Regions from separate parts of the Novosphingobium anseongense genome, predicted to be linked through region 1. Evidence: riboswitches for the same ligand, from Rfam matches in the RefSeq annotation. Region 1 holds a riboswitch; each other region holds the start of a gene.
The links. Region 1 has a riboswitch for cobalamin ahead of WG901_RS07020 (cobalamin biosynthesis protein CobG). Riboswitches for the same ligand answer to the same signal wherever they lie in the genome.
Positions count from the first base shown of each region.

Region 2: it holds a riboswitch for cobalamin, as region 1 does, so the genes downstream of both, WG901_RS13635 (TonB-dependent receptor) here and WG901_RS07020 (cobalamin biosynthesis protein CobG) in region 1, are expected to answer to the same signal.
Region 3: it holds a riboswitch for cobalamin, as region 1 does, so the genes downstream of both, WG901_RS09535 (TonB-dependent receptor) here and WG901_RS07020 (cobalamin biosynthesis protein CobG) in region 1, are expected to answer to the same signal.

Region 1 is NZ_JBBHJZ010000001.1:1,473,733-1,484,156, reverse strand. Features, by position in the region: gene WG901_RS07035 (glycoside hydrolase domain-containing protein) at 1-1,449, opposite strand, end outside; gene WG901_RS07030 (YdcF family protein) at 1,446-2,705, opposite strand; gene WG901_RS07025 (TonB-dependent receptor) at 2,707-5,229, opposite strand; cobalamin riboswitch at 5,449-5,664, shown strand; gene WG901_RS07020 (cobalamin biosynthesis protein CobG) at 5,912-6,991, shown strand; gene WG901_RS07015 (precorrin-8X methylmutase) at 6,991-7,620, shown strand; gene cobI (precorrin-2 C(20)-methyltransferase) at 7,617-8,345, shown strand; gene cobJ (precorrin-3B C(17)-methyltransferase) at 8,342-9,103, shown strand; gene WG901_RS07000 (cobalt-precorrin-6A reductase) at 9,067-9,870, opposite strand; gene cbiE (precorrin-6y C5,15-methyltransferase (decarboxylating) subunit CbiE) at 9,827-10,424, shown strand, end outside.
Region 2 is NZ_JBBHJZ010000002.1:1,011,248-1,021,671, reverse strand. Features, by position in the region: gene WG901_RS13670 (phasin family protein) at 1-838, opposite strand, end outside; gene WG901_RS13665 (PHA/PHB synthase family protein) at 990-2,858, opposite strand; gene WG901_RS13660 (LL-diaminopimelate aminotransferase) at 3,037-4,236, shown strand; gene WG901_RS13655 (winged helix-turn-helix domain-containing protein) at 4,570-5,100, shown strand; gene WG901_RS13650 (crotonase/enoyl-CoA hydratase family protein) at 5,097-5,909, shown strand; gene WG901_RS13645 (hypothetical protein) at 5,913-6,209, opposite strand; gene WG901_RS13640 (dienelactone hydrolase family protein) at 6,269-6,994, shown strand; cobalamin riboswitch at 7,094-7,316, shown strand; gene WG901_RS13635 (TonB-dependent receptor) at 7,495-9,423, shown strand; gene WG901_RS13630 (PAS domain-containing sensor histidine kinase) at 9,458-10,424, opposite strand, start outside.
Region 3 is NZ_JBBHJZ010000002.1:173,385-183,808, reverse strand. Features, by position in the region: gene manD (D-mannonate dehydratase ManD) at 1-442, opposite strand, end outside; gene WG901_RS09560 (FadR/GntR family transcriptional regulator) at 549-1,307, shown strand; gene uxaC (glucuronate isomerase) at 1,314-2,732, shown strand; gene WG901_RS09550 (mannitol dehydrogenase family protein) at 2,747-4,114, shown strand; gene WG901_RS09545 (hypothetical protein) at 4,251-4,535, shown strand; gene WG901_RS09540 (PepSY domain-containing protein) at 4,586-6,148, opposite strand; gene WG901_RS09535 (TonB-dependent receptor) at 6,135-8,258, opposite strand; cobalamin riboswitch at 8,438-8,694, opposite strand; tRNA gene WG901_RS09530 (tRNA-Arg) at 8,806-8,882, opposite strand; gene WG901_RS09525 (MFS transporter) at 8,944-10,215, opposite strand; gene WG901_RS09520 (hypothetical protein) at 10,331-10,424, shown strand, end outside.

The DNA of each region.
Region 1 (10,424 bases):
CTGGTATAGGCCGCGCGCGTGGACCACGTCGGCATCGGTGCCGAGATCGCGGAAGGTCGCGAGCCACATCGTACGATAGGACAGCGCCTTGTCACGGAACTGCGCCGCGACCTCCGTCTCGCCGAGATCCGCGGCGAGTTCGGCGATCGCCCAGTCGTCATAGGCGGCTTCGATCTGCTCGTCGGGCGTCTTGCGCGCGAGAGTGGCGCTTTCGGCGATCATGCCGGCCAGCGCGGCGCGCGCGTCGAAATCGACGATGCCCTTGCGCCGGAAATCCAGCAGGACGATCCCGGCATGCTCGGTGCGGACCGTGAGAAAAGGTTCGTCGTGCGTGGCCCAGCGCTGCTTGCCGGTCTGGTACAGGCGCACGAGCGAACGGGCGATTGCGCCCGCCCGCTGCCGATCGACGAGCGCCAGCAGCGGCATCTGCGTGCGGTAATTGTCCCAGAGCGCCCAGCTCGTGTAGTGCTGCTCGCCCGCGGGCAGCGTGGCGATCCGGCCGTCGCTGCCGCGGAAGCGGCCGTCGGGATCGGCGATGGCGACCGGGGTTTGCAGCACGCGGAACATCGCGGTGTAGAACAGCGCGCGTTGCTCGCGCGGGCCGTCGATGGTCAGCCGCCCGAGCTCTCGATTCCAGTCGGCGAGGGTCTGCCCGGCGATCGCGGCGAAAGGGAGGTCGCCCATTTCGCGCTCGCGCACCTGAGCCGCCGCGGCGGGGTCGATCGACGAGAGGCCCGTGCGGACCTCGATCGTGTCGCCGGCGCGCACGTCGAGCCAGGCGCGTGCCTCCCCTGACCCTTGACCTTCCCAGCGCAGGTCCAGCGGCCGACCCGCGCGCAGCAGGCGCGTCGCCGAATGGAGATGATAGGCGCCGGCATCGCAGACCGTGCCCGCCGAGAAGCTCGCGCGCAGATCGCCGTCTTCGTTCTGCCAGCGCGAGTCCAGCCGCTTGGAATAGCCGCGGTCGAAGGCGACCGCGATGGCGATCCGGCCGCTCGTCGGCAGGCTGTAGCGGATCACACCTGCGCCACGCGTGGCGGTCATCTCGGCCACGATCTTCGCGCCATAGCTGACGCGGAAAAAGCCGGCGTGCGCGCGTTCGCTGGACTTGTCGATCGGCGCCAGCGCGGGTGCGCCGGCATAGTTCAGCGATACCCGCACGTCGCCGCCCGCGCCGCTGCAGCCCACGCCAACGGCGCGGGTGTGCGAGAAGCCGGCCAACTGCGTCGCGGCGTAGTCGTAGCCAGCGTGGTTTGCGGGGCTCGTGTCGGGGCCGAGCTGGACCATGCCGAACGGCGCCACCGCGGCCGGGCTCAACTGCCCGAAATCGGCGAGCGTGCCGACGAAAGGATCGACCAGCCGGCCGAGTTCCTCGGCCTGGCTCGGCGAGGCCAGGCCCATCATCGCGCTGGCGGCGTGCCCGAGCAGAAACCTCCCAGTGTGCGTCATGGGTCGAGCGGATCGACAGCTTCGACGTGGAAGGCGACAGGATCGGGGGTGAAGCGCGCGGTGAAGCGATCGGGACCCGGCGCCATGCGGCCCGGTTGCACACCCATCTCCCGCAGGTTTCGCTGCGCGAGTTCCTCGCCCGCAATATATTGGATCGTGCGATGATCGGAGACGATCAGGGCAGGGCGGTCGGTCGGAAAGCCGGCTGCCAGCAGCAGCCTTGCACAGTTGCGGAGGTTGGTCGTGGTATGGCGCGCGTGTGGTTCGATCAGCACGCGGTCGGCGGGCACGCCGTGCTGGCTGACGAGCAGCCGTTTCATCTCGATCGCCTCGTTGAACGGCGTGCGGTTGGGATGGACGTTGCCGCCGCTCACCACGATGAACGGGGCGAGGCCGCGCGCGAAGAGATCGGCGGCGATGCGCATGCGGATATGGCCCATGACCCCGGTGCGCGACTGAGCGTCCTCCGGCCCGTGCCCGAAGACGAGGAGTGCGACATAGGGTTTGACGCTCCAGTCGGTCACCTTGACTGCGGCGGTGGCGGCTGCGTTCTCGCCGGCCAGCAGCGGGCGGTATCCGGCCGCATCGGTGCGCTCGTTGATCTGGAGGAGACCCACCGCGTAGCGCTGGGCAGGATCGAAGAACAGGTCGCTTTCGCGAGCCTGGCCGGCGGTCGCGACGCCGTGGGCGCTCAGTACCTGTGTGTATTCGGGCACGGCGAGGTCGAAGATGAACCCGTCGATCTTGGGATAACGCGGTGCTTCGCCTTTGGCATAGACCGCGATCGTTCGGTTGATCGCCGCGGCGGCATCGCGCCAGGCCGCGCCGACGAAATCCCCATCGGGCAACGCGGCGTGGGCGGCGAAGCGACCCGAAGGCCGCATCTGGCGAGAGATCAGCGCCGCGGCCAGGTCCCGGTCGTGCAACAGCGCGCGCAGGCGCGTCTCGACCAGGGCCACGTCGGCCGGGGTCCAGGTCCAGGCATCGGCCAGGCACAGCGGCGCGGGCGAGCATGTCTCCTGCGCCGCGCGGGCGGCGCGATCCGCCGCCAGTTTGCGCAGCGCCGGATCGCGCGCGAGCGCCTGCGGCCAGCCCGGCGCCGCGTGCAGCATCGCGAACAGGGGGAAGACCCGCGTTTCGAGAGTGTCGGAAAACGGCGCGGCATAGCCGGCCGGGTCCTGCGCCGAGGCTGCCGCCGGCATCATCGCAGATGCGGCAAGGCAGGCGATCAGCGCCGCGGCGCAGGACCTGCGCATATTACCAGCTCCGGCTGAGGATGAAGCGGAAGTTGCGGCCGAACAACGGACGCCCGTAGATCGCATCGCTGGCGCCCTGACCGGCGAGTTGGTCGGTGCGCGGGTTGCCCTCGGTCAGTCCTTTGGCATTGGTCAGGTTGTCGCCGACCACCTGGAAACGCCAGCCGCCCTGGGTGACCGACACCGAGGCGCCGATCGTCTGGAAGGCGGGCAGCCCGGTCAGGTTGAACAGATCGACATAGCGCCGGCCGGTCCATTCGTAGCGGCCGGAAACCTCCAGTTCGCCGTCGCCCACGGGGAAGTGGAGGGTGGGGCGCAGATTGCCGAAGAACTTGGGCTCGCGGATGATCTGGTTGCCGTTGACCGCGCTGGGATCGGCGCCCGCAGTGTTCGCCAGGTTGCGATATTCGGGATCCTGCCAGGTGACCGAACCGGCCAACTCGAACCACGAGGTCGGCGCGAGGCGACCATCGACTTCGACGCCCTTGGACACGGCCTCGCCGATGAACGGCACGGCTTGGTCGTTGCGGCCGGTGATCGGGTTGAACGCGACGAACGAGGCGTTGAACGGATCGAACTTGGTATAGAAGCCTGTGACGTAGAGATAGTGTGGGCCGAAGCTGGCCTTGAGGCCCACTTCGTACTGGCGGGCCTTGGTCTTGATGATGGTCGGCGCCGTGCTCGTCGTGACACCCAGGTTGGGTGGAACTTCCAGGTTCGAGACGCGACCATAGGCGCCCAGATTGCCATTGAAGTCGTAGTTCAGGCCAACCGTCCAATTTGTCGCCGAAGGCTTGAGCTTGTTGGAAACGATTGCGCCGGTGAAGGCGCGGGTGGTGTCGTCGGCCAGGGTCGTCGCGTCGCCGAGGTTGGCATTGGCCGAGAGCAGCGCGAAGCCGTCGAGGTCGTACCATTCCTTGCGGATGCCGGCGTCGAGGCGCAGGCCGCGGGTGATGTCCCAGGTATCGTTGGCATAGACCGCGATCATCTTGGCGTCGCCTTCGCCCTGGTTGAGCGTGGTGGTATAGCGCAGCACGCCCTTGTCGGTGACCGAGCCGAGCACCGCGCCCGTTGCCGAATAGGCCAGGAGATCGAGCGTGCGCGGCTGACCGCGGACTTCGATCAGCATGTCCTGATAGACCTGCAGGCTCTTGTTGCCATAGATCGAGCCATAGGTGCCCACGCGGATGTCGTGCGTGCCGAAGCCGGTCTCGAACTTGCGGGTGACGCTCAGATCGGCCTGGGTCGAGTGGAAGTCTGCCTCAACCGCGCGATACTGACCCGACATGACGAGGCCGGAGGCCGTACTCGGATCATAGGCCGTGGCGCCGTTGGTGCCCGCGATCGCATAGCCCATCCGTGCCACGCCCGCGCCGAAGGCGGTGCGCGCAGCGGCGAGATAGCCGTTGGCGAAGGTGGTGGCATCGGCCGGGTTGGTCGTCGAATAGAACGCGTCGAAGCTGCTCTTGCCCTTGGTGAAGCCGACCTTGGCGGACACGGCATAGTCGCCGAATTCGCCCTGGTAGTGCAGGTTGGCGTTGAAGAAGCGCATGTGGCGACCATCGGCGAGATCGCGGTTCAGCCCCTGCACGGTGCCCGAGCCATCGCGGTACTTGATGTTGACGTTGCGCAGCGCCGGCGAGTTCATCGTGCCGCGATGATAGTCGATGTACCGGTCGAGAGAGACCGCAGGGTTGCGCGGATCGGCGATCGGGATCGGCAGATAGAAAAGGTTGTGGTCGTTGACGTAGGTCACGGCCACCTTGACGAAGCCGTTGTCGAAATCGTGCTTCAGGTTGGCGCGGATCTGGCCGCCCTTGTCGCTGGGGAAGCCGCTCTTGCGATAGCCGTCGTGCTGGCGCAGGAAACCGCCGATCGCGTAGTAGGTACGCTCGCCGAGCGGGCCCGACTGCACCGCATCGAGGCGGTAGAGGCCGGTATCGCCGATCGTCACCTGAGCGCGCCCGCGCGCCTCGTCGGTGCCGGTAACGGTGATGTTGTTGGCTATCGCCGCCGCGCTCGAGGCGTAAATCGGCGCCGGACCACCGCGGACGATCTCGACCCGCTCGGTCATCAGGTCGTAGCGGTTCATGCCTTCGCCCGAGTTGAAGAACACGCCGTCGATCTCATGGTACAGCGGCAGGCCGTCCTGCTGGAAGATCATGTAGCCGCGGTCGGTCGGGATGCCGCGGATGCGCGTGATGTTCTGCACTTCGCCGCCGGTCGCTTCGACCTGGATGCCGGGAACCGTGCCTAGCAGGTCGGCGAAGCTCTTGGGCGCGATGCGCTCGACCTCGGCCTGCGACAACGAATTCACCGCGTAAGGCACGTCGAAACGGCGCTGCGCGCGCGCGGCCCCGGTGACGATGATGTCGCTTTCGCCCACCGCGGGAGCGGCATCGGCTGCCGCTTCGGCCGCTGCTTCATCGTCGCGCGAAGCCGCTGAGGCCGGCAGTGCCCAGGCCAGAGCGGAGGCCGAGGCGAGAAGCGAGATAATCTGAATCTTGTTGGCTGCGACATGCATCGTAACAGTCCCCCTCATTGGATGAAGGGGCTGCTAGGAGCTATTCACTACAGCCAAATGACATCGTTGTCTTTTATGGGGCGAGGGCGACCTGTCCCATTCACGCGTTGCGATCGGAATCGGAAAGGCGCGCTACCGCGACCTGTCGATACCGTGACGCACCTTGGCTTGGTGGCTGATTTCCACTAGGGGCTGGCCGATGCCCCGGAGCAATCTTGGGCATGCCATGAATGTGCCGGTGTTCCGCGAGGAACTTAATCGGGAATGCGGTGCGGGGCTCGCCCCCAAATCCGCGGCTGTCCCTGCAACTGTGAGCGGATAGCGAGATGCACGAGTCCGAAAGGGCAGCCACTGGACGGATATGATCCGTCTGGGAAGGTGTGCATCGAGCGACGACCCGCAAGCCAGGAGACCTGCCGGCGCTCTGGTCGCTCTTGCCCTGACCCAGGGATTGGTCGCGGCACGGTCCATTCCCGTCTGGGCGACGAAACTGTGCGGCTGGGGCTGCACGGTCGCGTTGCGACGGGTGCCTGCCGCGCCTGCCCGCCGCCGCGCGTCGACCGGTCTTCCGGCAAGCCCCGCCATTCGTCGTTCGGCGCGGCGGAGATCGGGTGTGAGCCGCGAGGCCGAAGCCAGCAGGAACGTTGCGGTGAGGGGCTGGTGCCCCGACGCCTGGCGTCCGATGATGGCGGGTGACGGGCTGCTGGTCCGCGTGAAGCCGCGCCTCGGCTGCCTGACGTCCGACGCGATCACAGAACTGTGCGCCGCAGCCCGTGAACACGGCAACGGCCTGATCGACCTGACGCGCCGAGCCAACTTCCAGATTCGCGGGGTGACCGAGGCAAGCTGGCCCAAGCTGCTCGATCGCCTGCTCGACGCGGGGCTCGTCGATGCCCAAGCCGAGCACGAGCGCGCCCGCAATGTGCTGATCGCGCCCGAATGGCGCGAGGCCGACGACAGCCATCGCCTGGCCTGCGAATTGCTCGAACGCATCGGCGAGCTTCCCGAACTGCCGGGGAAGGTCGGCTTCGTGATCGATGCCGGCGTCGCGCCCGTTCTTGCCGACGAACCTGGAGATTTCCGGCTCGAACGTGCGGCCGACGGTGGGATCATGCTTCGTGCCGATGGTCGGCAGGTGGGAATGCCCGTCGATCGCGGCGGCGAAGTCGATGCCTTGATCGGGCTCGCCCATTGGTTCGTCGCCAGCGGCGGCGGCCGTGCAGGACGTATGGCCCGGCACGATGCGCCACTTCCGCCGTGGGCTGCCGGCGCCGCCCGGCTCGCATCGCCGGGACCGCACTTGCTGCCGGGACCTTGGCCGCGCGGCATGGCCTATGGTCTCGCTTTCGGTCGCGTCGAAGTCGAGGCGCTGCTGCGCCTCGCCGATGGGCAGAGCGGTTTCCGCGTCTCGCCGTGGCGCATCCTTCTGGTCGAAGGCGCTCACGTCGCGATCGAGGCTCCGGACCTGTCGACCGACCCCGCCGCGCCGCTGTTGCGTGTCGATGCCTGTTCTGGCCAACCGGCCTGCCCGCAAGCGGGCGTGGAGACCCGAGCGTTGGCGCGCCACCTCGCCCCCCATGTCGCGGGACGCCTCCACGTCTCCGGTTGCGCCAAGGGCTGTGCGCGGTCGGCCCCGGCCGACGTGATGCTGACCGGGCGCGCGGGCCGATACGACCTTGCGCTGGACGCCCGCGCCGATGCCGAACCTTTGCGCGCGGGCCTGACCGCCGCCGATCTCCTTGCCCATTTCGGAGCCTGTTGATGCCCCATGACTACGAGAAGGACGGCGCGGCGATCTATCGCCAGTCCTTCGCCACGATCCGTGCCGAGGCCGATCTCGCGCTCTTCTCGGCCGATGAGGAGCCGGTCGCCGTGCGGATGATTCACGCGGCGGGCATGGTGGAGCTTGCGTCGTCGATCCGTTTTTCGCCCGGTTTCGCAACGGTGGCGCGCGACGCCCTGGCGCAGGGCGCGCCGATCCTCTGCGACGCACGTATGGTATCCGAAGGCGTCACGCGCGCGCGTCTGCCCGCCGACAATGCCGTGATTTGTACGCTCCATGACGCCGCGGTGCCCGACCTGGCGCGTGTGCTGGGCAACACCCGCTCGGCCGCCGCGCTCGAACTCTGGCGGCCGCATCTATCCGGTGCGCTGGTCGCGATCGGCAATGCCCCGACGGCGCTGTTCCACCTGCTGAACATGCTCGAAGATCGCGATTGTCCGCGCCCCGCCGCGATCATCGGCTGTCCGGTCGGTTTCGTCGGCGCCGCGGAATCGAAGGCCGCGTTGTGGCAGGCGCAGCCGGTACCGTGCTGCGTGGTCGAGGGGCGGCTGGGGGGCAGTGCGATGACCGTCGCGGTGATCAACGCGCTGGCGAGCGGCGCCGAATGAGCAAGACGGGCACGATCTACGGCGTAGGCCTCGGCCCCGGTGCGCAGGACCTGCTCAGCGTGCGCGCCGACCGGCTGGTGCGCGGCGGGCGGCATATCGCCTATTTCCGCAAGGCCGGGCGGCCGGGCCAGGCGCGGCGGATCGTCGAGGGTATGCTCCACGCCGATGTGGTCGAGCTGGCGATGGAATATCCGGTGACCACCGAGATCGCGTTGACCGATCCGCGCTACAACGAATGCCTTTCCGCCTTCTATGCCGAATGCACGCAGCGGTTGCTGGCGGTGGCCGAGACCGGCGCCGACGTCGTCGTGCTCTGCGAAGGCGATCCCTTCTTCTACGGCTCGTTCATGCACCTGCACAGCCGGTTGGCGGGGAGCGTGCCGGTCGAGGTGGTGCCCGGCATTACCGGCATGGCGGGCGCCTGGAACGCGACCCAGGTACCGATCACCTGGGGCGACGACGTGCTGACCGTCGCCATGGCGACGCTGCCGGAAGCGGAACTGGTGCGGCGCATCCGCGACACCGATGCGCTGGTGGTCATGAAGATCGGGCGCCATTTGCCCAAGCTGCGCCGCGCGGTCGAGGCCGCCGGCCGCGCCGAGGCCGCCTGGCTGGTCGAGCACGCCGCCATGCCGGGCCAGCGGGTCACGCGGTTGGCCGAGGTCGATACGGTCACGCCCTATTTCTCGATCCTGCTGATCCACGGACAGGGGCGTAGACCGTGAGCGGCTGGGTCGCGGTCGCGGGCCTCGGGCCGGGCGGCGAAGGGCTGGTGACCCCCGAGGTCGGCACCGCGCTGGCCGAGGCGACCGACGTGGTCGGTTATATCCCTTACGTTGCCCGCGTGGCGCCGCGCGAAGGGCTGGTGCTGCATCCTTCGGACAACCGCGTGGAGATCGATCGGGCCGCGCAAGCGCTCGAAATGGCGGCGGCGGGGCAGCGCGTGGTCGTGGTCTCGTCGGGCGATCCGGGGGTCTTCGCCATGGCTTCGGCGCTGTTCGAGGCGCTCGAAGCCGGACCCGCGTCGTGGCGCGATCTCGACATCCGCGTGCTGCCCGGCATCACTGCGATGCTGGCCGCGGCGGCGCGGGCCGGAGCGCCGTTGGGGCACGATTTCTGCGCGATCAACCTGTCGGACAATCTCAAGCCCTGGGCCGTGATCGAACGGCGGCTGCGGCTGGCGGCCGAGGCGGACTTCGCCATGGCCTTCTACAACCCGCGTTCCAAGGCGCGGCCCGAGGGCTTTGCGCGCGCACTGGCCGTGTTGCGCGAGACTTGCGGCGATGCGCGGCCGATTCTCTTCGCGCGCGCGGTGACCACGCCGGAGGAGTATCTGCGGATCGTCAGCCTCGGTGAGGCGCGGCCAGAAATGGCCGACATGCGGACCATGGTGATCCTGGGCTCCAGCCGCACGCGCGTCATCGAGCGGGCGCGCGGGCCGATCCTCTACACGCCGCGTTCGATCCCGGACGAAGTGCCATGATCGAGCCAGTCCAGCACCTGCTCCGGCCGGTGAAGCTCGATCCGATCGGGCAGCGCCGGGCGATCGATCATCAGCACCGGCAAGCCCAACGCGCGCGCAGCCGCCAGCTTCGCGACGGCGCCGGGGCCGCCGGCATTCTTGCAGACCACGAGCTCGATGCCGTGCTCTTGCATCAGCAACTGGTCGCCTTCGATCGTGAAGGGGCCGCGATCGACGATCAGCCTGTGCGTGGGCAGGGCCGGGGGGACCTCGGGCGCGTCGACGAAGCGCAGCAGATAGTGATGCTGCGGCCGGGCGGCGAAGCGATCCACATGCATGCGGCCGAGCGCGAGCATGACCTTGCGGCCCGGTCCATCGAGCGCATCGACCGCGGCGGCCAAGTCGGGGACATGGCGCCAGCGGTCGCCCGCCTCGGGACGCCAGGCCGGGCGGGTCAGCGCGACATGGGCCACGTCCGTCGCGCGTGCGGCCTCGAGCGCATGGGCGCTCATCGTCGCGGCGAAAGGGTGTGTGGCATCGATCAGGTGCGTGATGCCGTGGCGGCGCAGATAGTCGATCAGACCCGTGACGCCGCCGAAACCGCCGACACGAAGCGGCAGCGGCTGGCCGCGCGGGTTGGTCGTACGCCCGGCATAGCTGAACACCGCCGCGTCCCCGCGCGTGGCGAGCAGATGCGCCAATGCGCTCGCTTCGCTGGTGCCGCCCAGAAGAAGGATATTCGGCGTGGCTGACACGGATGCTCCGCCCTGGTTGACGATCGTCGGCATTGGCGAGGACGGTGCGGATGGCCTGTCCATAGCGAGCCTGGCGGCGCTGTCGGAGGCCGAGCTGGTCATGGGATCGGCCCGGCATCTCGCACTGCTGCCCGCGCTTAGCTGCGCGCTGGAAGAATGGCCAGTGCCCTTCGCCGAGGGCGTAGAGCGCCTGCTGTCGCGGCGCGGGCAGCGCATCGTGGTGCTGGCCTCGGGCGATCCGTTCTGGTTCGGTGCGGGGAGCAGCATCGTGCATCGGCTCGATGCCCACGAATGGACGGCTTATCCGGCACCATCCACTTTCGGCCTGGCCGCGGCGCGGCTGGGCTGGGCCATCCAGGACACCGCCTGTCTAGGCCTTCACGCAGCACCGCTCGAACGCCTGCGCCCGCATCTCGCGCCTGGCGCTCGCGCGCTGGTGCTGTTGCGCGACGGTGATGCGGTGAAACGGCTTGCTGACTATCTGTCGATGCAGGGCTTCGGTCCCTCGCAATTGCACGTCCTGGAGCGTCTGGGCGGTCCGCGCGAAAGGCGGCGTGTCGTCGAGGCGGGCGCGATGACGCTCGCCG
Region 2 (10,424 bases), on a different contig from region 1:
CCACGGCCTCACCGGTCTTGGTGCTGTAGGCAATAGCCGTGTCGAAGTTGCGACGCAGCAGTTCGGTCTGCAGCTTGAACAGGTCGGTCGGCGACTTAATCGCGGCGAAGGCCTTCACGTCGGCGGTCGCGGTCTCGAAAGCGGTCTTGCTGTCGGCGACGAAGCCGTTGCCGAGTTCTTGCAGGCCCGAGGCCAGGATCTTGCCCGATTCGACGAAGGCTTCGACATTGCCCTTGGCGAATTCGCTATATTCGCTGGCGGCAGCGCTGGTCTTGGCGAAGGCGTCCTTGGCTTTTTCCTGAGCGCCGTTGACGGCGTCCTTGATCGAGGCGGTCACGTCCATGGGAATTTCCTTGAGTTGGGCGAGGAAAGGAATGCTCGGAGCGGAACCCGCCGCAGCGGGCTTGGCGATCTTTGGAGCAGGCTTGGCTGCTGGCCGAGCCTTCGCGACCACGGCCTTGGCGGGCTTCGCCGCGGCGCGCTTGGCAGACGGCTTCGGCGCGGGCTTGGTGGCCGATTTGGTCGCCTTGATGACCTTAGTCGCCGGTGCGCGCAGGCGCGGCACTTTCGGCTTGAGCTCAACCGGCGTGGCCGGCTCGGCCTTCGCTTGCGGTTTGACCGGCAGCGTCAGCGCGTCGGCCGGGGCGGCATCGGCGGGCTTGCGGTCCCGCTTGGGCTTGGCCGGAAACTCGACCGGCGCGACGCTTTCGACGGCGACGCTCTCGGTGGCTGGGCTTTCGGCTATTGGCGCAACGATCTTGTCGCCAACAGCCTCGGACGCGGCCGCATAGGCCTTTTCAGCCGCGACTTCGGCTTTGGTCTCGTCTGTATCGGCCATGCGGTAGAATCCTCGGCTGACGCGACTGGAGGCCCGCACGGACGCGCGAACGCTCTGCTGCATTGCACAATAGACTCGGAAAACATCGGGTCAAGCCATTATTGTGCACTGCAACATAGCAGAAACATAATCGTCGCTAGCCCGACACGGCTCAGCGCGTCTTGACGTAGCGCCCCGGGGCATCCTCGATGACCTTGTCGCCGCGCGCGCCGGGCACGCGCTTTCCGGCCGCCTTGACCTCTCCCGAGTCCTGGCCCCGCAGCCAGCCGAGCCAGTGCGGCCACCACGATCCCTGATGCTGCTCGGCGCGCTCGATGAACTGTTCGAGCGTTTCGCCGGGCTTGTCGTTGGTCCAGAAGCCGTACTTCTTCGAGCTGGGCGGATTGACCACGCCCGCGATGTGGCCCGAGCCGGCAAGCAGGAAGATCCAGGGCCCCTTGAGCTGGCGCGTCAACTTCCAGACGCTTTCGGGCGGGGCGATGTGATCCTCGCGCCCCGCCTGGATATAAGCAGGCGTGGCGATCAGGCGCAGGTCGATCGGCGTGCCGTCGGCGCTCAGCGCATCGGGCTCGACCAGACGGTTGTCGCGGTAGAGATCGCGCAGATAGGTGCAGTGCCACTTGGCCGGCAGGTTGGTGACGTCGCCGTTCCAGTGAAGCAGGTCGAAGGCCGGATAGTCTTCGCCCATCAGGTAGTTCTTGGTGACGTAGGACCAGATCAGGTCGTTGCCGCGCAACAGGTTGAAGGTCGCCGCCATATAGCGGCCATCCAGGAAACCCTCAGGTGCGAGCGTAGCGATCGCATCGATCTGCTGGTCGTCGACGAAATGCTTGAGGTCTCCGGGGTCGGCGAAATCGACCTGGGCGGTGAAGAAAGTCGCGCTCTTGACCTTGTCGGCCTCACCGCGTCGCGCGAGCACGGCCAGGGTCGCGGCCAGGGTCGTGCCCGCGACGCAATAGCCGATGGCATGAGTGGACGGCACGTCAAGCCGGGTCCGCACGGTGTCGATCGCATCGATCTGCGCGCGGACGTAGTCGTCCCAGACGACATCGGCCATACTGGCATCGGCGGACTTCCACGAGACCATGAACACGGTCACACCCTGCTCGACCGCCCAGCGCACGAAGCTCTTCGCCGGGTTGAGGTCGAGGATGTAGAAGCGGTTGATCCACGGCGGGAAGATCACCAGCGGTGTTGCCAGCACCTTGTCGGTGGTCGGGGTGTATTGGATCAACTGGTAGAGCGGCGTTTCGTGGACGACCTTGCCCGGGGTCACCGCGATATTCTCGCCCAGCTTGAACGCCTCGGGATCGGTATGGGTGAGCTGCCCTCGGCTCAGATCGGCGAGCATGTGCTCGAGCCCTTTGGTCAGGCTCTCGCCTTGGGTCTCGATTGCGCGATCGAGCGCGATCGGGTTGGTCAGCGGGAAATTCGCCGGGCTCAGCGCATCCACGATCGCCCGCGTCAGGAAGCGGAGTTGCTGCTGCCTGGCCGGATCGAGCCCCTGGACGCCGTCGGCCGCCGCCTCCGCCTGTTCGGCGAAGAGCAGATAGGCCTGGTGGATCAGCGCGAAGAACGGCTGCTCGCGCCATTTGGGATCGGCGAAACGCCGGTCGCTGCGCGGCAGCTTCGCTTCGGCATCGGGACTGTCGTCATGCGTGGTCGGGCCGATACCGTACTGGCCGAGCACCGATTGCCAGAGCTGGAGGCTGTCGTCCCAGAGGCGCTTCTGGTTGTCGGCATCGGCAAGGGGCACCTGACGGTACCAGGATTCGAGCAGGCCGGTCAGCTTGGCGGGGTCGGCATAGTCGGCCGCGGCCCCGCTCTGGAACTGGCCCCACATCGCCTGCAGCGATTCGGCGACGTCCCCCCAGGCCGGAGTCGGGGCATCGCCGAGGCCCTTGGGCAGGACCGGCGCGAACATCTGGCCGAAGACCTGCGAGGCGGCCTCGGTCTGTGCCCGCAACATCTCGGTGAAGATGTCGGGCGCGCGCCCGTCCGAACGCGACTTGTCTGCCATGACTCAGGACTCCTTATTGGCATTCGCACCCCGCGGCATGTCCCACGGGAAACAATCGAGTCCTCTCCATCCGCTTTGCAGGATAGCCCGCCCAGAGCCATTTGCCAGCGCCCGTTTATCCGCCTAGAGCGATTTCCTGCGGCAATTCCGCCGCATGCAAACTGGATTGCCAGAAGTCATGGAAGACGAGTTCTACCGCATCAAGCGCCTGCCGCCCTACGTCATCGCCGAAGTGAATGACATGCGTGCAGCCGCCCGAGCGGCCGGACGCGACATCATCGACCTCGGCATGGGCAATCCCGACCTGCCGCCGCCTGCGCATATCGTCGACAAGCTGTGCGAAGTCGCGCAGAAGGCCGATGCGCACGGCTATTCGGCCTCGGCAGGCATCCCCGGCGTGCGCAAGGCGCAGGCCAATTACTACGGCCGCCGCTTCGGCGTCGAGCTCGATCCCAACACCGAGGTCGTGATGACCATGGGATCGAAGGAAGGCCTCGCCTCGATGGCGACGGCTATCACCGCACCCGGCGACGTCGTGCTCGCACCGAACCCGAGCTATCCGATCCACACCTTCGGCTTCATCATCGCCGGCGCGACGATCCGTTCGGTGCCAACGACGCCCGACGAGCGCTATTGGGAATCGCTCGACCGCGCGATGGCCTTCACCGTGCCGCGCCCGTCGATCCTGATCGTCAACTATCCGTCGAACCCGACCGCCGAGACGGTGGACCTTGCCTTCTACGAGCGCCTCGTCGCCTGGGCGAAGGAGAACAAGGTCTGGATCCTGTCCGACCTCGCCTATTCGGAGCTCTACTACGACGGCAACCCGACGGTTTCGATCCTGCAGGTGCCCGGCGCCAAGGACGTCGCGGTCGAGTTCACCTCGATGTCGAAGACCTTCTCGATGGCCGGCTGGCGCGTCGGCTTCGCCGTGGGCAATCCCAGGCTGATCGCCGCGCTCAAGCGCGTGAAGAGTTACCTCGATTATGGAGCTTTCACGCCGATCCAGGCGGCCACCTGCGCGGCGCTCAACGGGCCGCAGGACATCGTCGAGATGAACCGCAATCTCTACCAGAAGCGCCGCGACGTTATGGTCGAAGCCTTCGGCCGCGCCGGCTGGGACATCCCGCCGCCCAAGGCCTCGATGTTTGCCTGGGCGCCGCTGCCACCTGCGCTTAAAGATATGGGATCGTTGGAGTTTTCCAAGCAGCTCCTGACCCATGCCGAGGTCGCAGTGGCCCCCGGCGTCGGCTATGGCGAGGACGGCGAAGGCTTCGTGCGCATCGCCATGGTCGAGAACGAGCAGCGCCTTCGCCAGGCCGCGCGCAACATCAAGCGCTACCTGGCGAGCATGGGCGTGAACAGCTCCGCCGCCTGACACCCGCATCCCCGTCGGTATTGGCAACACCACCGACTTGCTGTGTTCTTCCCGAGCCTTGGCGCCGATTCGACGCGCCACGGTTCGGGATAGCAAAGAACATAAGGCCGATGGGGGCGTGGAGTGCGCCACTTTCACTGGTTGTGCGCAACCGAAATCCCGGCTGCCTGGGATCTGCGGCGCTGCGGCTGGCATCTGGTGCCGCCCGCACCGATTGCGGACGCGGGTGAGGCCGTCGCGCTCGCCGATATCGCGAGCCTGGACGAACACGCCTGGTCGCGATTGCATCGCGAGCAAGGCCAACCGCGACATGATCGCATAATCATGCTCGGCGTGGCCGATAGCGACGAGCGCGCGCGGCTGATCGGTCTGGGTTTCGGTGACGTGCTCGACGAAGCGCCGGGCCTGAGCGAGATCGCGGCGCGGGCACTGCGGCTCGCCGAACAGGCACAGTCGCTGCCGCGTCGACGCGCGATCGGCCCCTTGCGGCTGGACCTGCTCGCGCGGGACGGCACGATCGCCGGGAGGCCGCTGGCGCTCCACCCGCGCGAATTCGCGCTGCTCTGGCGGCTGGCCGATACGCCGGGCGTGCCCGTGGCCAAGCCGACCTTGCTGCGCGAGGTCTGGCGACTGTTCCACATACCCGACACCAACAGCCTCGCCGTCCATATCTTCCGCCTGCGCGCCAAGCTGGCGGCGGTCGGACTCGGCGGGCTGGTGCGGACGGCGCCGGCTGGCGGCTATATGCTGGTGCCGCCACCAGGCGAATCGCCGGCTCTACCGATGGCCATTGCCGATCGGCGCTGGCATGATCTCATCGTCGGCACCCCGGATGGGATTGCGATCGGAGACCAGCGTCCATGACCCACCCCTTGCCCACCAGCGACCGCGTCGGCGCCACCATCGACGCGGATGGCGTAGCCCGCGTGACGCTGACGCGCGGCGACAAGCTCAACGCGCTCGATCCGGCGATGTTCGATGCGCTGATCGCGGTGGGGCAGGCGCTGTTCGACCTGCCCGGGCTGCGCTCCGTCGTGCTCTCGGGCGAAGGCAAGGCCTTCAGCGCAGGACTCGATCTCGCGACCTTCGAGGAAGCGCTCGGCGGTGCGGCGGCACCGCTGACCCAGCGTACGCACGGCAATGCCAACCGCTTTCAGCAGGCGGCGCTGGTCTGGCGCAAGCTGCCCGTGCCGGTGATCGCCGCGGTTCACGGCGTCTGCTTCGGCGGCGCCCTGCAGATCGCCAGCGGCGCCGACATCCGCGTCGTGGCGCCCGAAGCGCGGCTGGCGGTGCTCGAAATGAAGTGGGGGATCGTGCCCGACATGGGCGGCTTCGCGCTGTGGCGCGGCTGCGTGCGCGACGACGTGCTGCGCAAGCTGACCTACACCAACCGGGAGTTCTCGGGCGAGGAGGCGCTGGCTTTCGGTTTCGCCACGGTGGTCGATGCCAATCCGGTGGCGCGCGCCATGGCGCTGGCGCAGGATATCGCACAGCGCAGCCCGAATGCGGTGCGCGCCGCGAAATCGTTGTTCAATCGCAGTACGGAGCTTTCGCTCGACGACATTCTGGCCGCCGAAAGCTTCGAGCAGCAGCGGCTGCTCGGCACGCGCAACCAGATCGAGGCGATGATGAGCCAGACCGAGAAGCGGCCGGCGAATTTCGTCGATCCCTGAGGCTCAGCGCACCGGGATCTTGATCATAACCGGCAGCAGTTCCTTTGGCTGCGAGGCGCCGTGCGAACCGAACAGCACACTGGCCGCGGTGAACAAGGTCAGCGCGACCACGCCCCAGTGCAGCGTCTCCGCCTTGCGGACCGGCGTTGCGACTGCCGTCGGCTTGCGCAGACGCGGGACCGGCGTCGGCTCCTCCATCAGCCACGGCGGCGTCTCATCGGCCGCGACCGGCGACTTCACCGCGTTCGCGGGGGTGATGATTCCGGGCTGGGGAAGCGGGAGTGCTTTGGCGGTTTCCATGGGCTTTTAGCTAGGCTTACATGGTAAACGAAATCTTACCGCGAAGGGGAAATGGCGACGTGAACGAAGTTGAGATCGTGATCTGCGAGCATGAAACTCTGGCCCTGCGCGGCGAGCTGGCAACGCCCTCAGGCCCGGGCCCGCATCCCGCCGTGCTGGTCGTGCACAACGCCTTCGGCCTCGGCACGCACATGCGCCAGGTTATCCAGGACCTCGCCGCCGAAGGCTATGTCGCGCTCGCGGTCGATATGTACGGCGACGGCGCCTACAGCGAGGACGAGAGCGTCGTCGGCGGCCTCGTCGCGCCGCTCTGGGGCAATTCCGAACGCCTGCGCGCACGCATGGGCGCCTGGCACGATGTGCTCAAGGCACGACCCGAGGTGGCCCCGGATCGGATCGCCGCGCTCGGCTATTGCTTCGGCGGCATGTGCGTGCTCGAATTCGCACGCGGCGGCGGCGATGTTCGTGCGGTGGTCAGCTACCATGGCATCCTCACCACGGCCGCACCGGCAGCCAAGGGCGTGGTCACGGCCCATGTCGCGGTCCACACCGGCGGGCGCGATCCGCACGTACCGGCGGCCGACGTCGCCGCACTGCGCGCCGAACTTATCGACGCCGAAGCCGACTGGCAGATCGCCGAATATGCCCATGCCTACCACGCCTTTACCGATCCTGCGGCCGACGACCCGAAGAACGGCCGCGCCTACGATGCGTTGGCGGACCGGCTGTCCTGGGCCTCGACCTTGGCGCTGCTCGACCTGAAGCTGCGCGGCGCGGAAGTGTAACCCATTTCCCGCACCTGTGCCGATAATGCCGCGGCGCAACGGGCGCGCGGTTGGCACGCTCGGCTAGGCGGCCTAAGCCGCGCACCGACCGCGGGAAACCGCGGCGAAGATCGCGCCGGTGCCCCGCGAGGGGCTTAATTCGGGAACACGGTAAGGCAGAGACATCTGCCCAAGCCGAGGCTGTCCCTGCAACTGTGAGCGGATAGCGCGATGCACGAGGCTCCTCTGGAGCCGCCACTGGGCGCCGATCGCGTGCCTGGGAAGGTCGTGCATCGTGCCGTGACCCGCGAGCCAGGAGACCGGCCGGCGCATGGTCGCTCTTGCCTTGGCCCAGGGATCGGCCACGGCACGGTTCTCCGTCTGAGCGACGACCAAGCGGCGGGGCCGCTGTGGTGCGCCGGAGGTGGGTCGATTGCGCCAGCCCCGTCCGGCGCGTCGGTCGAGGGCATCAACGCCCCGGCAGCCCCCGCCCTCGTTGCCCGGCGCGGAGGGACAAGACCATGAAGACCGCCTATACCTCGCTGCTGGCGCTGGCCGTAGCCACGCCCGCTTTCGCGAGCTCGAACCCGAGCCAGCCCGCCACCAACGCCGCGGGCGAGACGATCGTCGTCACCGCCTCGCGCTCGAACGCGGGTATTGCCGCCGACCGGCTCGGCGCCTCGGTGACGGTGCTCGACGCTGCGGCGATCGAAGCGCGCCAGACGCGCGTGGTTTCCGACGTGCTGCGCGACGTGCCCGGCGTCGCCGTCAGCCGCGCGATCGGCGGCCTCACCCAGATCCGCCTGCGCGGCAGCGAAGCCAATCACGCGCTCGTGCTGATCGACGGCATCGAGGCCAGCGATCCGTTCAACGGCGAATTCGACTTCAACGGCCTGATCGCCGACCAGGCCGTGCGCATCGAAGTGCTGCGCGGCCAGCAAAGCTCGCTCTACGGCTCCGACGCGATCGGCGGCGTGGTCCACTATCTGACCCTGAGCGGCGCCGAGGCCCCGGGCTTCACCGCGCGCGCCGAGGGCGGCTCGTTCAACACCTTCGACGGCGCCGCGCGCTTCGCCGGTGCGACCGACCAGCTCGATTACGTCGTCTCGGGCGGCTACTACCGCACCGACGGCACCCCCGTGGCCCGCAACGGCACGCGCGACGTCGGCTCGGAGACCGCCGGCGTCAACGCCAAGCTGGCTTGGACGCCGAGCGAGAGCTTCAAGCTGACCGGGGTCGCCCGCTACTCGTGGAACGACTACGACGTCGCCAACACCGAGCAGAACCCGGCGAGCCCGTTGTTCGGCTTCATCGTCGACAGCCCCGGGGTGCGCGCCACCAAGGAGAGCCTCTACGGCCTGCTGCGCGCCGAGCTGACCGGGCTCGACGGCCGCTGGGTCAATGCCCTTACCGGCCAGTACGCCGACGTCACACGCAAGGGCTATACCGGTGCGCTGCGCGACACCGGCAGCAATGGCCGCCGCTACAAGGGCTCGTTCGAATCCAGTCTGCGGTTCGGGGACGAGGTCGTCGTCCACAAGCTGACCGGCGCGCTCGATCTCGAGCGCGAGGAGTTCCAGAACACCACGCCCGGCGGCTTCGCCTTCACCGGCCGGCGCAACACGACCAATCTGGGCCTGGTCGGCCAGTACGAACTGAGCATCGACGAGAAGGCCACCTTCGGCGCTTCGGTCCGCCAGGACTGGAACAACCGCTTCGCCGATTCCACCACCTGGCGCGTCCAGGGATCCTACACCCTGCCAACCGATACGCGCGTTCACGCCGCCTATGGCACGGGCGTCAAGAACCCCGGCTATTTCGAACTCTACGGCTTCGTCGACGGCCAGTACATCGGCAACCCGAACCTGCGCCCCGAGAAGTCCGAAGGCTGGGAAGCCGGGCTCGAGCAGCGCTTCGGCGAGATCGCGACGATCGGCGCGACCTGGTTCGACAACCGGCTCAAGGGCGAGATCTTCACGACCTTCCCCGCGCCGACCTTCATCGCCACCCCGGCCAACCGCACGACCAAGTCGCGCCAGCGCGGCGTCGAAGTCGCCCTGTCAGCCCGGCCCGTGCCGCAGTGGCGGATCGACGCGGCCTATACCTGGCTCGACGCCGACGAGAACGGCGCGGTTGAAGTGCGCCGCGCCAAGCACATCGCCAGCTTCAACTCGACCTGGACCACCGCCGACGAGCGCCTCTCGGGCACGCTGACCGTGCGTTACAACGGCCGCCAGCAGGACGTCGCCTTCACCGACCCGAGCTTCGTGCCGGTCAACGTGACGCTCAAGGACTACGTCCTCGTCAACCTCAACGCCGAGTATCGGCTGACAGGCGCCATCACATTGTTCGGCCGCGTCGAGAACCTGTTCGACGAGGACTACGAAGAGGTGTTCAGCTATGCCACGCCGGGCGCGAGCGCCTATGGCGGGGTCCGCGTGAAGTTCTGATCCGATGATGAGCCCTCCCCCTCCGGGGAGGGCTTCAGACCACCAGATCGAGTGTGAGCAGCAGCCCCTCGGATCGGTAGTCGAAAGCGACATGGCCGTCGCTGCCATGGAGGGCGGCGGCGATCATGCGCGAGCCGAAGCCGCGGTGGGTCGGCGTCGTGACCGGCGGACCGCCACTCTCGCGCCATTCGAGACGCAAGGTTGGCCGCTCGGTCTCGGCCAGACGCCAGGCGATCGAGACCCGGCCGTGCTCGGCCGACAGCGCGCCGTACTTGACCGCATTGGTGCCAAGCTCGTGCAGCACCATCGTCAGCAACAATGCCTTGTTGGCCGAAAGCCGCACCTCGGGTCCCTCGACCGAGACGCGTGGCGTGCCCTTGATCGAGAAAGCGGCGAGCGAGCGCTGCACCAACGCGGCGATATCGATCTCCTGCCAGTCGCTGAGCGTCAGCAGGTCGTGCGCGCCCGACAGCGCATGCAGCCGGCTGATGAACGCATCTTTCTCGGACGGCGGCGTGGTCTTGAGCGTCTGCGAGGCCAGCGCCTGGATCGTCGCGAGCGTGTTCTTCACGCGGTGCTTGACCTCGTGCAGCAGCAGTTCGCGCGCGTCCTCCGCCGCTTTGCGGTTGGCGATCTCGGCCTGGGCTGCACTGTGCAGCCGGGCGTTGTCGATCGCGACGGCGGACTGCGAGGCGATCGCAGCGATCAGCGATTCGGTTTCGGGCGCGAAGCGATCGGGCTCGGCATGTCCGAAGAACAGGCCGCCGATCACCGCACCCGACGACGAAACCACTGGCACCGCGAGATAGGAGACCACGGGCAGATGACCGGTAGGCATACCCTTGTGCGGCGTGTTCAGGCCGTAGCGCGGATCCTGGCGGATGTCGGCCGAGCGAACGATGCCTTCGCCGAGAAAGGTCGGCGCGAAGATCGCGGTGTTGCGCGGCATGCCGAACCGATCGAAAGCATCGCGCGGGGCGCCCGACAGCGCGTAGAGCACG
Region 3 (10,424 bases), on a different contig from region 1:
CACGGATCGCCTTGTAGCCCATGTCGATGTATTGGCCGACCGCGTCGACCGTCTCGGCGATATCGCTGCCGTTGGCGTGGCCATAGACCATCACGCCGTCGCGGCTGCGCCCACCGAGAAGCTGGTAGAGCGGCATGTTCGCCATCTTGGCCTTGATGTCCCACAGCGCGACGTCGACCGCGGCGATCGCGCGCATCGTCACCGGCCCGCGCCGCCAATAGGCGCCGCGATAGAGATATTGCCACACGTCCTCGATTCGCCGCGGGTCCATGCCGATCAGGCAGGGCGCGACGTGATCCTGCAGATAGGACACGACCGACAGTTCGCGCCCGTTCAGCGTAGCGTCGCCGATTCCGTAGACGCCCTGATCGGTTTCGATCTTCAAGGTCACGAAATTGCGTCCCGGGCAGGTGACGATGACCCTGGCTGCCGTGATCTTCATATCCTAGGAGAACTCCGCTTCGCTGATGTGCCGAGCAGCGGGCTCGGGCTTGACGCCTTCGTGGCTGACTGTCATGCCCATATTGGTCAGGCCAATGGAAAGCAAGATGCAGGATTTCGCTTCACGTTCGAACGACCGCTTGTACCAGGACCTCGCGCGCAAGCTGATCGCCGAGCTGGCGTCGGGCGCCTATCCCGTCGGCAGCCGGCTTCCGGCCGAGCGCGAGCTGGCGCAGCAGCACAATGTCAGCCGCCCGACCGTGCGCGAGGCCATCATCGCGCTCGAAGTGCAGGGGCTGGTCGAAGTCCGCATCGGTTCGGGCGCCTATGTCATGCGCCTGCCGGGCAAGGGCGATATCGCCGGGTTCAACATCACGGCTTTCGAACTGACCGAAGCGCGCCTGCTGTTCGAGGGCGAGGCGGCCGCGCTCGCCGCCACGCAGATCAGCGACGAAGAGATCGCCGAGATCGAGCAGCTGGTCCGCGAGATCGCGCGCGAGAATCAGGACCCTGGCGGTACGGACAAGGCCGACCGCGCGTTCCACCTCGCCATTGCCAGGGCGACGCGCAATCATGCGGTGCTCGAGACGATCGAGCGGCTCTGGGAACTGCGCTACACCTCGCCCGAAGCCGCGCTGCTGCACGAGAAGGCGCGCACGGCCAACGTCAAACCCGTGATCGAGGAGCATTCGGCCGTGCTCGAGGCGTTGCGCGCGCGCGATCCGGCGATAGCCCGCGCGGCGATGCGGACGCATCTCGCCGCCGTGCTCGACAGCCTGCTCTTCGCGACCGAAGAAAAGGCGGTAGAGGAGGCGCGCCGCGCTGTGGCCGCCAAGCGCGCGCGTTATACCCAGGCGACGCGCTGAATCGCGATGTCTCGTCCGCTTACGCTGCATCCCGACCGGCTGCTGCCCGCCGATCCGGCCACCCGCGCCGTCGCGCGTGAGCTTTATACCGCCGTTGCCGGCCTGCCGATCGTCAGCCCGCATGGTCATACCGATCCTTCGTGGTTCGCGCGCAACGAGACCTTCGGCAACGCCGCCGATCTGCTGCTGCGGCCTGACCACTACGTCTTCCGTATGCTCCATTCGCAGGGCGTCGCGCTCGAAGCGCTGGGCATCGGCAAGGCTGGCCGCGCCGATCCTCGCGAAGCCTGGCGCCTCTTCGCCGAGCGCTATCATCTGTTCCGCGGCACGCCCTCGTCGTTCTGGCTCGACTGGGTTTTTGCGGAAGCCTTCGGCATCGCGGTGCGGCTCGAGGCCGAAACTTCGGACCTCTATTTCGACACGATCACCGCGGCGCTGGCCACCGAGGCTTTCCGGCCGCGTGCGCTGTTCGACCGATTCAACATCGAAGTGATCGCCACGACCGAGAGCCCGCTCGACACGCTCGAACATCATGCTGCCGTGCACGCCGAGAACCAGCGTCCCGGGGGTTGGCAGGGCAAGGTCGTCACCGCCTATCGTCCCGATCCCGTAATCGATCCCGAGTTTGAGGGCTTCAGGGACAATCTGGTGCGCCTCTCGGAGCTGACCGGCGAGGACGCGCTGTCGTGGCAGGGCTATCTCGCCGCCCACCGCCAACGCCGAGCCTTCTTCGCGGGCATGGGCGCGACCTCGACCGATCACGGCCATCCGACCGCGCAGACCGCGGACCTGGCCCCGGCTGCGGCCGAAGCCCTGTTCCGCAAGGTGTCTGCGGACGAATTCACCGCGGCCGAGGCCGAGTTGTTCCGCGCGCAGATGCTGACCGAGATGGCGGCGATGAGCGTCGAGGACGGGCTGGTCATGCAGATCCACCCGGGATCCTTCCGCAACCACAATGCCGATGTCTTCGCGCGTTTCGGCCGCGACAAGGGCGCGGATATCCCGATGCGCACCGAATATGTCCACGCGCTCAAGCCGCTGCTCGACCGCTTCGGCAATGCGCCGGGCCTGTCGATCATCCTCTTCACGCTCGACGAGAGCACTTACGCGCGCGAACTGGCGCCGCTCGCGGGGCACTATCCGTGCCTCAAGCTCGGCCCGGCCTGGTGGTTCCACGACAGCCCCGAGGGCATGCGCCGCTTCCGCCGCGCGACCACCGAGACCGCGGGCTTCTACAACACCGTCGGCTTCAACGACGATACGCGCGCCTTCCTCTCGATTCCCGCGCGGCATGACCTTGCGCGCCGGATCGACTGCGGCTTCCTGGCCGAACTCGTGCTCGAACATCGCCTCGAGGACTGGGAGGCGGCCGAACTCGCACAGGACCTCGCCTACAATCTCGCCAAGCAGGCCTATCGGCTGTGACTCGCCTGTCCGAAATGACGCTGGACCGGCTCACGCCGGAGGTGACGCGCTTCGGCTATGACCGTGCGGCGCAGGCGACGGGCATCGTCCATTTCGGCATCGGCGCGTTCCACCGCGCGCACCAGGCCTGGTACACCGACCGGGCGATGGAGGGCGGCGCCGACACCAAGCATGGGCGCGACTGGGCGATCGCCGGCGTCTCGCTGCGCTCGGCTGGGGTGGCCGAGCAGATGAACCCGCAGGACGGGCTCTACAGCGTGACCGAATGCTCCGCCGCGGTGCCGCGGGTGCGCGTGGTTGGCGCTGTCCGTCAGGTGCTGGTCGCGCCGCAGGATCCCGAAGCGGTGGTCGCCCTGCTCGCCGCGCCGGCGACGAAGATCGCCAGCTTCACGATCACCGAGAAGGGCTATGGTCGCGCCGCTGACGGCAGGCTCGATCCCACGCTCGCGGGCGAGGGATCGATCTACCGTTACCTCGCCGAAGGCCTTGCGCGGCGCAGGGCCACGGGCCTGCCGGGGCTCTCCCTGCTGTCTTGCGACAACCTCGCCGACAACGGCGGCCAGCTCGGTCGGCTGCTCGGCGAACATGCCGCGCGCACCGACGCCGATCTCGCCCGCTGGATCGCCGACGAATGCACGTTCCCCGGCACGATGGTCGATCGCATCGTCCCCGCTACCACTGCGGACGACGTTGCCGCGGCGGAGAGGCTGCTCGGCCTGTCCGACGCGGCCGCGGTCGTCACTGAGCCGTTCAGCCAGTGGGTGATTGAGGATCGATTCGCCCAGGGCCGCCCGGCCTGGGACAAGGTCGGCGCCCAACTTGTCGCCGATGTCGCGCCTTACGAGACCGCAAAGCTCAGGATGCTCAACGGCGCGCATTCGGCCTTGGCCTATCTCGGTCTGGGTCGCGGGCACGTCTTCGTTCACCAGGCCGTAGCCGATCCGGCGATCCGCCCACTGCTCGAGCGGCTGATGCGGCAGGAAGCCGCAGCGAGCCTGACACCGGCACCGGGTCAGGATCTCGAAGCCTATGCCACCGAACTGCTGGCGCGCTTCGCCAACCCCTCGCTCGAACACCGCCTAGCGCAGATCGCGATGGACGGCAGCCAGAAGGTCCCGCAGCGCTGGCTGGAGACGCTGGCGCATCATCAGCATCGCGGGGTCGAATGTCCCGCGATCCTTATAGCGCTCGCCGGCTGGCTGCGGCATATCCGCGGCGACAACGGCGCGGTCGAGGATCCGCTTGCAGAGAAACTGCTGGCCTGCGCGCAGGCCGTGGCACCGACGGACCTGCTCGACGCGCTGTTCGGCGCCGAGGCGCTCGTCGCAGCGGTATGGACGCCGACGGAACGGGATCGGAGTTTCGTAGCGGCGCTGCTCTAGCGCGCGGGGCAGCGAAGATCGCGACCACGTAAAATTACCAATCTCGAACGATCTCCTCGCGCGACAGATTGACACTCCCAAAATTCTAAGCAAGCTTATCAATTGCTAAACTAGGTAAGTAGTTGGGAGACTATAGATGCGTAAATTCCTCGTGGCCGCAACCGCGGCGCTGTTCGTCGTGGGCGCTCCGGTCGCGGTTCTTGCCCAGGCACCGGCCGCCGCGCCGGCCCTGACGACGGGCAAGATGATCTACACCAGCGCGGGCCAGCGCCTCGCGCCGGTCTATCGCGTGAATGCCGCAGGCGATGCGCAGATCATCCTCAACGGCAAGCTCGTGACGATCCCTGCTTCGACCCTGTCCGAAGCCGAGGGCAAGCTGACCACGTCGCTGTCGCGCAAGGAAGTCAGCCAGGCTCGGTGATCGTGTTTCGCGGTGGTGCCGAAAGGTTCGGCACCACCGCTCCCGCGCACTTATCGTCCGCCTGGGAGGCGAACGGCTTGCGCGGGGCCCCGAACGGGCCGCAACCGACGCCAGCCGATGACCACGCCCGAGACCGAGACGATCAGTCCGGCCGCCGACAACAGCCACATCAGCAGATCGCGTAGCAGCCGGTGTTCCAGCAGGAACGGCAGGTCGAAGCTATGCAGCGCCGCGAACAGCCAGCGATAGGAGCGGCTGCCCGATCCTGCTCGCCCCAGCAACCGGCCCGTGGCCGGATCGATGTGCAACCAGGTCTGGTTCGCATCGTCGAACACGAGCCGCAGCACGGGCAGCGACCGCGCATCGCGACGCGGATCACCGGTGGCGTACCAGTAGCGATCGTAGTGTTCGAGGCGTTCGGTCCGCATGAGTTTGCCGTCCGTCACCGCAGACCGCGCGATCGTTTCGATCCGCGCCTTTGCGAGCGAGATGGGCTCGGCGGTTGCACCGTCGAGCAGCCGCTTGTGCTCGGGATCGCGCCAGGCGACGATGACCGGTATACCGCCGAGATGGGTGAACTCGAGCTCGCGCGCATCGCGTGCCGTACCGGCGAGGCCGCGCAGGTCGGTGGTGGCAAAGCCCGGCTTCGCGCCGACATAGCGCTCGGCGATACCCTTGTCCTCGTCGCGGAAGCCGCCCCAGGGGCTCATCGACAACCAGCCGCTGAACACCCAGGTCACCACGAAGACACCGCCGACCAGGCCGACGACATGGTGCCATTTCATCCAGCTGCGATAGGGGCTGACCGATCCCGACTTGTAGCGCTTGCTGATCCGGACCCGCAGTAACCCGATCCAGATCCCCGCGATCGCGCCGAGCATGCCCACGCCCGAGGTCCAGAGCACGGTCTGGCGCCAGGGCTCCTGATAGACGCGCAGCGCCTCGAAGTAGATCCAGTGCGGGACCGCGCCGAGCCAGTTCCAGAAGCGCTCGTGCGCCGTGGTGTTCTGCACGATCTCGCCGGTCTGCTGCATGACGTAGACGTCGGTTGCCGCAGGATCGGCCAGGCGAATGCGCCAGAACGGCGCGATCTTCTTGTAGGCGCGCGTGACGACCCACTGGTCCTGACGAACCGCGACGATCGAGGCGACCGGTGCCTGGACGAAAGCCGCAGCGATCGCGCCGGCCTGCGGCGCGTCGACCGCACGGATTTCCTGCCCGGTCTCGGCCGAGATCGCGCGGCGCCCGTCCGCGGTGGCGACACGATAGACGGGAACGTCGCCCGACATGCCCAGCCGCATCTCTTTCGGGAACGCACTCTCGCGCAAGGTCGTGAGTACGGCATCGGGCGTGACCCTGACCCGCGCCCAGTCGATCGGTACGGCCCCCGCGATCCGCTCGGGCGCGCGGAACGACGGGAACGGGACATACATCATGACGACGCCCGAAACGAACCACACTGCGAAGAACACGCACAGGACGATGCCCGTCCAGCGGTGGAAGAAATAGAGGAAGCGCTTGGTGGCGCGCCATAGCGCTCTGGTTGAAGGGGTATGGGAACGCGCCCGCGGCGCGCTCCCATCGGTGATCGCGATGCCGTCAGAAGGCGACATGGATCGTCGCCTCCACCGTGCGCGGATCGCCGAGCACCCATTGCGAGGCGCCATAGGTCGAGCGCACATAGGTCTCGTCGAACAGGTTGCGCACGCGCAGGCTGGCGCTCGCCGCTTCGACGAACTGCCAGCGAAGGCCGATATCGGTCAGCGTATAGGCCGGGATCACGCGTGTATTCGCGGCATCCTGATAACGCTTGTCGACATAGGACACGCCGCCGTCGATCACCCAGCCTTCGAGGACTTCCCAGCTGACGAAGGCATTGGCGGTCTTCGCCGCGACATTGGTCGGACGATTGCCCGCGCGCTGGAACAGCACGCCGCCGACGGATTCGGAAAAGTCGTCATAGCGCGCGCGCAGCACGGCGCCGTTGAGCGAGATGCTGACGCCCTCGATCGGTTCGAGCGAGAACGACGCCTCGATGCCCTTCGATGATTGCTGCCCGACCTGGACCTGGATCGTCGGGATCAGCGGGTCGGAGGTCAGCAGCTTCTTCTTGACGATGTCGTAGGCGGCCAGAGTCCACTGGCCGCGCCCGCCCCAGAACACGTGCTTGATGCCCAGCTCGTACTGGCGGCCCGTCGAAAGGTCGAAGCTGCTCTGTGCGAGGCTGGTCGAAACCAGCGCGCCGACCGGATCGGCGGCCGTGGCATATTGACCATAGAGCGAGAGCGTCGGGATCGGCTGATAGACCGCACCGACGCGCCAGGTCACCGCATCGGGAGTGCCCGTGAAGTTGTTCGTCGCCGTGACATAGTCGGTCTTGGTAATCTCCGGCCGGTCGTAGCGCAGCCCGCCGACGAGCGAGAATTCGTCGCTGAGCTTCAGCCGGTCCTCGGCGAAGACCGAAAACTGGCGGATCACGTTGGTATAGCGCGGCCTGGTGGTCGCGGTCGGCTGATCGATGAACAGGCCGGGCACCGGGTTCACCACGCTGATCAGTCGCGTGGCGTTGTTGCCCGAATTGCTGACGTTCTTGTAGCTGATGTGGTTGACGTCGAAGCCCACGACGACCTGGTTCTCGACCGTGCCGAAGCTCTGCTTGAGATTGGCGGTGGTCCGGTTCCCGGTCTGCTTCTGGATATGGTAGAGTTCGAGGAAGCTCGACTGGCGGATCTGCGCCGGGCTCGTCGCCGTCGCCGCGACCCAGGTCACGTTCTCGGCGTTCTGCCAGTATTTGTTGGCCCAGAGGTGATAGAAGGTGCTGCGGATCGTCAGCGCTTCGGACGGTGTCCACTCGATCTTGCCCTGGCTCCAGTTGTCGCGGAAGCGCAGCACGGCATCGGTTACGTTGTAGTTGTTTTTGCGGATCGACGTGTCGAGCGCGCCGTTGACCAGCGGCACACCGAACCAGGTGCGCGGCTTCTGCGTGCTGAAGTCGTGCGACAGCGTGATGCTGAGATCGCTCGCGGGCTTGAACCGGATCGCGCCCGACAGCGCGAGTGCGCTGTTCTCGCCGCGCGCCATCCAGCCGTCGGAACGGCGATAGCTGGCGTCGACGCGGAAGCCGACGCTATCGTTGATCGGCCCGCCGGCACCGGCCGCCACGTTGAACGTGTCGAACGAGGCGGCACCGGCGCGGCCGGCCACTTCGAGCGTGTCGCCAGGCTGCCGCCGCACGACGTTGACCGCGCCGCCGATCGCGCCTTCGCCATAGAGCACCGAGGCCGGCCCGCGCAGGATCTCGACGCTTTGGGCCATCCATGGATCGGCCGGGAAGGTCAGCGTGTTGTTGTACATGCGCATGCCGTCGTAGAGCGTCATCACCGAGTTCTGGCCGGTGAAGCCGCGCGACGAGAGGCCGAAGCCGAACACGCCCGAGGTGTTGACGATGCCCGTCGCGCGGGCCGCGGCATCCTGGATGGTCAGGTCGCCGCGCAGGCGGATCGCATTGCCGTCGAGCGTCTCGACGCTGGCCGGCGTTTCGAGCGGCGTGAGATTGAGGCGGCTGGCGCCTTCGGTCTTAACGTTGAGGCGAAGCTGGTCGACCGTGCCGACGACGACGATCGTTTCGCCTTCGGCGGCAGTGGCATCGGCTTCGCCGGCATGGGCCAGCGCAGGCGCGCAGAGAGAGAAGGCCGCGAAAGCAGCCGGTGCAAAAGTCTTCATGATACTCCCCCGTCGGCGTCTCACGACACTGGGCAGGGGCTTGCCGTTCATGAACGGTCGGCAGCGTGCACCGGCCGGACGCCCGGGGGCAACCGGCACACGAAACCGATGCAGCCCCAGCCGCTCGTTCGTCGCTCAGACGGAGTACACCGTGCCGCGGCCATCCCCTGGACCAAGGCAAGAGCGACCAGACGCCGGCAGGTCTCCTGGCTCGCGGGTCATAGCTTGATGCACGACCTTCCCAGGCCTCGCATGATTTAGCGTCCGGCCCAGTGGTTGGCGGCTCGGGATCCTACCCGTCCGCACATGTGCATCGCGCTCGCCGCTTACAGTTGCAGGGACAGCCTCGGATTCGGAAACGCAGGATCGCTCCGGCCTTCCTCACCGCGTTCCCGTTTTAAGCCTCTTGCGAGGCACCGGCGCGATCATGCGTCCGCAATCTTTGGGATCGCGAACGGCGCGGCTGATACAATGGAGATGGGCAAATCACAAGCGCCCGACGAGCGCACTGACGATGTCGCTGCGGAAAGCCGAATCTGCGGATATATGGTGCACCCGACAGGATTCGAACCTGTGGCCTCTGCCTTCGGAGGGCAGCGCTCTATCCAGCTGAGCTACGGGTGCGGGCCGCGTGCGACTAGCAGAGGGCGGCGCACATTGCCAAGCGCAATGTCGTCTATTCCGATCAGGCTGTCGCGGGATCGGCGAGTGGGGCGTCGTGGGGCGCGTCCTCGGCATCGAGATCGGGGTAGGGGCCCAGCATCAGGAACAGCAGCATCGTGCCCAGACAGGCGGGAATCTGAGCCCAGAGTACGATGTCGTAGCTCTTGGTCACGTCGTAGATGTGGTTGGCCAGCACCGGGGCGATGCCGTTGCCGAACAGCATCAGCCCGTTCATCGTACCGAACAGCGCGCCGAAGGCACGGAGCCCGAAATGCCGTGCCGCGAGATAGGCGCAGCAGTCGACCTCGGTGCCGACCGCGAGGCCGAGGATCAGGCAGGCGATCGCGGCGACGCCGGGGCCGGGGAAGGCGAGCAGCAGCAGCACGGTGACCACCGGCATGGCGACGCTCGCGGCGGCGACCTTGGCGGCGTCGAACCGGTCGAGCAGAAAGCCGCCGACGATCCGCCCGGTGATCGAGCCCAGGCCGAGCAATCCGGCGATGCCCGCGGCGCCGGCGGGGGTCAGATCGCGGGCGATCAGCACGGGGACGAGGTTGGTGGTCAGCGCGCAGATCGTCACCGAGAACAGCAAGGTCGCGCCGGCGAGCTTGAGGAACCGCGGCTGGGTGAAGCCTTCGCGCGCCGAGACGCCCTGAACCTGGCGCGGGGTTTCGGCTGCGGCGCCGGCCTTGCCGCCCTCGGCGGGCATGCGGAACAGCAGCCAGGTCACGGGGAAGGTGAGCGCCGCGCCGATCACGCCGAGGCCGACATAGGCCTGGCGCCAACCATAGTGTTCGACCAGCCAATTGGTCAGTGTCGGCACGAAAGCGGCGGCCACGCCCGTGCCGCACAGCGCGATGGCGAGCGCGATTCCGCGGTTCCGGTCGAAATAGCCGTTGATCGCCTTGGTCCAGACCGTCGGCAGGATCAGCATGTTGCCCGCGCCGAGCAGGATCCACAGCAGCCACCAAGATTCGATGCTGGTCGCCTGCGACAGCGAGGCCAGGCCGAAGGCGAAGACGAGAATGCCTGCGAGCGCGATGCGGCGCGGACCGACCTTGTCGATCGCGAGGCCGACCAGCGGCGCCGCGACCAGCGCGATCGTCGAGATGATCATCAGCCCCATCGAGGTCTGTGCGCGCGACCAGCCCATCTCGCGTTCGAGCACCGGGATCATCACCCCCAGCGAATAGCCGTGGGTCGAGCAGAGCATGATGCCGATCATGCAGGGCGGCAGGATCCGCCAGTTCTGCCGCAGCTCACCGAAGCCCGGCCGCCCGCCGTCGATCGCCATCACTCTCTCCAATTCGTATTTTCGCGGCCAATTGACCGTGCTTTGGCAGCGCGCGCAAGAGCAAGGCAGGGGCTTTTAGCGATTTGGCAAGCAAGAATGGCTAGGTCGAACAGCCATGGACGCGACTCCGATCAACTTCGATTCGGCCACGCCGCTCGGTTCGCTTGCGCTGCCGCTGCCTGGCGACCTTCCTGACGTTGCCGTCCGGA